2 linked regions of the Proteiniborus sp. DW1 genome follow. The protein of the gene in region 2 interacts with the protein of the main gene of each other region in a pairwise test. Links are inferred from orthologs where the notes say so. Each region holds a gene or a part of one and is shown on either strand. Other genes may lie near its edges.

The links.
Region 1: the proteins of rpe (region 2) and eno interact in binary tests that used the Escherichia coli proteins (3 or more experiments, as listed by UniProt). The link is inferred for Proteiniborus sp. DW1 from one-to-one orthologs.

The regions. Positions count from the first base shown.
Region 1 is NZ_FMDO01000030.1:28,420-31,329, reverse strand. The notes cover bases 26-2,856. They hold eno (phosphopyruvate hydratase), read right to left. Parts: upstream 2,174-2,856; coding sequence 878-2,173; downstream 26-877. Other genes in these bases: gpmI (2,3-bisphosphoglycerate-independent phosphoglycerate mutase), read right to left, coding at 2,280-2,856; secG (preprotein translocase subunit SecG), read right to left, coding at 474-704; DW1_RS07145 (sodium-translocating pyrophosphatase), read right to left, coding at 26-442. In the rest of the region: more of DW1_RS07145, read right to left, coding at 1-25; more of gpmI, read right to left, coding at 2,857-2,910. UniProt on the Escherichia coli protein: Catalyzes the reversible conversion of 2-phosphoglycerate (2-PG) into phosphoenolpyruvate (PEP). It is essential for the degradation of carbohydrates via glycolysis.
Region 2 is NZ_FMDO01000038.1:17,129-20,001, reverse strand. The notes cover bases 80-2,873. They hold rpe (ribulose-phosphate 3-epimerase), read left to right. Parts: upstream 80-1,049; coding sequence 1,050-1,697; downstream 1,698-2,873. Other genes in these bases: DW1_RS09610 (thiamine diphosphokinase), read left to right, coding at 2,512-2,873; thiT (energy-coupled thiamine transporter ThiT), read left to right, coding at 1,929-2,498; rsgA (ribosome small subunit-dependent GTPase A), read left to right, coding at 172-1,047; pknB (Stk1 family PASTA domain-containing Ser/Thr kinase), read left to right, coding at 80-149. Outside these bases: more of pknB, read left to right, coding at 1-79. UniProt on the Escherichia coli protein: Catalyzes the reversible epimerization of D-ribulose 5-phosphate to D-xylulose 5-phosphate.

The DNA of each region.
Region 1 (2,910 bases), on a different replicon or contig from region 2:
TAGTAGCATATAGAATACCAACACCTAAAAGTCCTAACCCTACAACTGCCATTCCCATAACTGCTCCACCAGAGAATGCTACGCTAAGAGCTTTATTCATTCCACCATCCTTTGCAGCGCTAGCAGTTCTAACATTGGCTTTTGTAGCAACTTTCATTCCAAAAAATCCTGTTAAAGCTGAAAAAATCGCTCCAATTAAGAAGCTTACACCAGTTAATATATCTATCCCTAATGATAAAATTATAAATAATATAACAACAAATATTGCTAAAGTTTTATATTCTCTTGAAAGAAAAGCCATAGCACCATCTGCAATGTAAGATGCTATTTCCTTCATTCTATCATTACCAGGAGATACCTTGTTAATTGTTGATGCTTTATACAAAGCGAATAACAGCGCAATTATCCCAACAACTGGTGCTGAGATTAAAAATATGTCCATATACCCTTTCCTCCTTGACTAAAAATTACTATTACTGCAATGCAGTTAAAACTAATGCTGATATAACGAACACTATTGCAGATATTGTAGTTATTTTACTAAGTATTCCTTCATAGCTTCTTCCTTTGTTTTTACCCCAAATGCTCTCTGCTCCACCGCCTATGCTGCCAGATAATCCAGCACTTTTTCCTGACTGTAATAATACACTAGCAATAAGTGCCAAGCTCGCTATTACAATTAAAATATAAAATAATGTTTGCATCTTTCCACCTCCTGTTCTGTCTCATGAACACAATAATTTTAACACAGTGGCAATATAAAATCAACAAGTATTTAGGTGTTTATGAGCTTTTAAACCTAATTGCCGAATACTATCAATAGTTGACTATTGATAGTATTCGGCAAATTTAGGAAATTCATACCTTCTTGCTTACTTTATTTTCTTTTTATGTTATAAAAGACTTCTCTTCCTCTATACTGGCTAGATTCACCAAGCATATCTTCTATTCTAAGCAATTGATTGTATTTAGCTACTCTATCTGTTCTTGAAGGTGCACCTGTCTTTATTTGTCCAGCATTAACAGCTACTACTAAATCAGCAATAGTAGAGTCTTCAGTCTCACCTGATCTATGTGAAACAACTGCTGTATATCCAGCTCTCTTTGCCATTTCAATAGCATCAAGGGTTTCTGTAATAGTACCAATTTGGTTAAGCTTAATTAATATTGAGTTAGCAACTCCAGTTTGAATGCCTTTCTCTAGTCTTTTTGTATTAGTTACAAATAAATCGTCACCTACTAATTGAACTCTATCTCCTAATCTTTCTGTTAAGGCTTTCCAGCCTTCCCAATCTTCTTCATCTAAACCATCTTCTATTGATATAATAGGATATTTATTAACTAATTCTTCGTAGAAATCAATCATTTCAGCCGAAGTGAACTCTTTTCCTTCACCTGCTAAAGTATAAACTTTAGTTTCTTTGTTGTACATTTCTGTAGCAGCTACGTCTAATGCTAAGAATACTTCTTCTCCTGGTTTATATCCAGCCTTTTTAATTGCTTCTACTATAGTAGCTAGAGCTTCTTCATTAGAGCTTAAGTTTGGAGCAAATCCGCCTTCATCACCTACAGCAGTATTTAATCCTTTATCCTTTAGAACTTTCTTTAAATTGTGGAATATTTCTGCTCCCATTCTAAGAGCTTCTCTAAAAGTAAGTGCCCCAACTGGCATTACCATGAATTCTTGAATATCTACATTATTATCAGCATGCTCTCCACCGTTTAGTATGTTCATCATTGGAACTGGTAGGGTTTTTGAATTTACTCCACCTAAATATTGATATAGTGGTAATCCTAATGTATCAGCTGCTGCTTTTGCAACTGCCATTGACACTCCAAGAATTGCGTTAGCTCCTAGTTTCCCCTTATTATCTGTACCATCAAGCTCTATAAGCCTCATATCTATAGCTACTTGGTCTAGTGCATCCATCCCTATAATTTCAGGAGCTATTATCTCATTGACATTATTTACAGCATTAGTTACTCCTTTGCCTAAATATCTATCTTTGTCATTGTCTCTTAATTCTACAGCTTCAAAAGCACCAGTAGAAGCACCTGAAGGCACTGCTGCTCTTCCATATCCATCACTTTCTGTCCATACCTCAACCTCTACTGTTGGATTTCCTCTCGAGTCAAGTATCTCTCTCGCATAAATGTCTGTTATCATTGTCATGGTTGTTAACCTCCTTGTTTTAATTCGACCAATAGTGAGCAGTAGTTGAACAATTGTTTAGCTATCGCTACACTATCATTAAACTACTGTTCCACTATCGCTAAAACTACTTAATTATCAATGATGTTCCAGTCATTTCCCGGGGAATTGGAACATTCATAATATCTAATAAAGTGGGGGCAATGTCTGCTAAAATTCCTTCCCTCAGCTTTACATTACCTTCGCCTACAATTATACATGGTACTCTATTAGTAGTATGGGCAGTAAGCTTCCCCCCTGTTTCTGTATCTATCATCTCTTCAGCATTCCCATGATCTGCTGTAATAAGCACTTTTCCATTTACTTTATTAATTTCATGAACTATTTCACCAAGACAAGCATCAACTATTTCAATAGCTTTTACAGCTGCATTAAAATCTCCTGTGTGTCCTACCATATCTGTATTAGCAAAGTTAAGTACAATTAGATCATATACTCCACTTTTAATTCTGTTTATTACTTCATTTTTAACTTCTATAGCACTCATTTCAGGCTTTAAATCGTATGTTGCTACCTTTGGAGAGGGTATCAATATCCTGTCTTCACCTTCATTTGGTTTTTCAACACCTCCGTTGAAAAAGAAAGTAACATGAGCGTACTTTTCAGTTTCTGCAATCCTTAGTTGCTTCATGCCTAATGAACTTATATACTCACCTAGTGTATTTGTATAGCTTTGAGGTTTGTAAATTATTTCTACG
Region 2 (2,873 bases):
AAATATATAGGATACAAGATGGAGAAAGAGAAGTAATTTATAATGAAGTTCACAGTACAAGTGAAGAATCTATATCTGTTTTAGTTGAGGGTAAGAGAAGTGCAAAGTATGAGGTTTATTTTGATGGTGTGTTTATTGATGAAATATAATTATATAAAGGAGAACTGATTTATGCTAGAAGGAATTATTATTAAAGGCATAGGCGGTTTTTATTACGTAAAAGTAGAGAATAAAGTCTATGAGTGTAGAGCTAGGGGGCTTTTTAGAAAGAATAAAACCATTCCTCTTACTGGAGATAGAGTTTTAATTAGAGTTAACGAAGAGGACAATACAGGCTATGTAGAACAAATATTAGATAGAATTACTGAACTAAAAAGACCTCCAGTTTCAAATGTAAATCAAGCTATAATAGTGTTTGCTGCGCAAAAACCAGAGCCTAATTTATGGCTTCTAGATAGATTTTTGCTTCTAGCATCATATCAGGAACTAGATGTGATAATATGCATAAATAAATATGATTTGGATACCGATGGAAAAGCAGATGAGATTTATAATATTTATCATAATGCAGGGTATAAAATAGTGAAAACTAGCTGTGAAACTAAGCAAGGTATCGATGAAATAAAGGATTTACTTAAAGATAAAATAACTGTATTTGCAGGACCATCTGGAGTAGGTAAATCTACACTATTAAACAACATCCAATCAAACTTAAAGCTGCAAACTGGCGATATTAGTCACAAGACTAGTAGAGGAAAACACACTACAAGACATGTTGAGCTTATAGAGTTAGATTTAGGTGGTTGGGTTGTAGATACTCCTGGATTTAGCACTTTAGATATTGATTTCTTAAATGAAAAAGAGCTTCAGTATTATTTTATTGAAATATTCGACAAAAGCAATTCCTGCAGGTTTTCAGGGTGCTCACATCATAAAGAGCCTGGTTGTGCAGTGAAAGAAGCAGTAGACAATGGTGAGATAAGTAAATTAAGATATGAGAATTACTTAAGTATGCTACAGGAAATAAAAGATATTAGGAGGTACTAACTATGATTAAAATAGCTCCTTCTATTTTATCAGCAGATTTTAGTAAATTAGAAGAACAAATTAAATTAGTTGAAGAAGGCGGAGCAGATTTTATTCACCTTGATGTGATGGATGGTCATTTTGTACCCAATATTACATTTGGTGCACCAGTAATAAAAATGCTTAGAAAGGTTACTAAAGTGCCTTTTGATGTGCATTTGATGATAGAAAAACCTGATCAGTATATAAAAGACTTTGTAGATGCAGGTGCAGACATAATTACTGTTCATCAAGAAGCTTGTGTTCATCTTCATAGAACAGTACAATATATAAAGAGTTTTGGAATAAAAGCTGGGGTTGCTTTAAATCCATCTACTTCACTTGAAAGTATTAGATATATTCTTGATGAAATAGACATGGTACTGATAATGACTGTTAATCCTGGATTTGGTGGCCAGTTTTTTATCAGTCAGATGAAAGATAAAATAATTGATTTAAAAAAAATGATAGAAGATAGTAAATTGAATATTGATATACAAGTTGATGGTGGAATCAAACTAGATAATATTAAAGAAATAGAATCATATGGAGCTAATATATTTGTTGCAGGTTCTGCAATATTCAATAGTGAAGATATAGTTAATATTACTAAGAAATTTAAAAGTATTTAGCTTTACAACGCTTACAATATTTGCTATAATGTAAGCGAACAGGAATAATCACTAGGGGAGCATTAATGCTGAGAGGAGGCAATTTAGCTTCGACCCTTAAACCTGATCTAGTTAATACTAGCGTAGGGAAGTGTTTATTTTATATTATCCATTACCTATATTTATGTAGTGGTAACTTAATAGACACAGTCCCTCCCTAGTCAATATTAAAAACATAAGGGAGGTTTTTTTATGATTTTAGTTGCAAAAAAAGAAAAGGTAAGATTTATGGCCGAGGGTGGTATCATGATAGCTCTAGCTACCATACTTAGTATGTTTAAAATTTATGAAGCACCCTTTGGAGGCTCAGTAACAGCAGGTAGTATGATACCCATAATACTTATAGGCATAAGATGGGGGACTTTACCAGGTCTTTTAGTAGGAGTAGTATATGGATTACTACAAGCAGTTTTAGAACCTTATATTGTTCATCCAATTCAATTTCTTTTAGATTACCCTATAGCTTTTGGATTACTAGGGCTAAGTGGATTTTATAAGAATATAAAGAGCATAAAGATAGGTAGCAAAACCTTAGAATATGTTGGAGTAATATTGGGAATTTTCATAGCCATACTCGGAAGATTTATTAGTCATGTGTTAGCAGGAGTTGTATTCTTTTCAGAAAATGCTGGAGATATTAACTCATGGTTATATTCTTTGGGTTATAATGGAAGCTATTTAGCATTAGAATTAATAATATCAGTTATAATTATTATCCTGCTATGGAAACCTATAAAAACCTATAATAAAGAGATTAGATAAAGAGAGTGATTAAATGAAGGTGCTAATAGTATCAAATGGGGATTTAAAAGATATTGATTTAGCTAAGTATTATCATGATGCAGACATGGTTATTTGTGCAGATGGAGGAGCCAGACACTTATATAATGAAGATCTAATGCCAGATATCATTGTAGGAGATTTGGATTCAATTGATAATAAAACATTTGAGGATTTTCAGGAGCAAGGAGTGCAATTTATTAAGTATCCAAGTCATAAGGATAAAACAGATACAGAATTAGCTATAGAGTATGCAATAGATTATGGTGCAAATGATATTGTGTTTCTTGGTGTTACAGGGAGCCGTTTAGACCACTCCCTGGCAAATATTCTAATTTTATATAGACTAGCTAACCA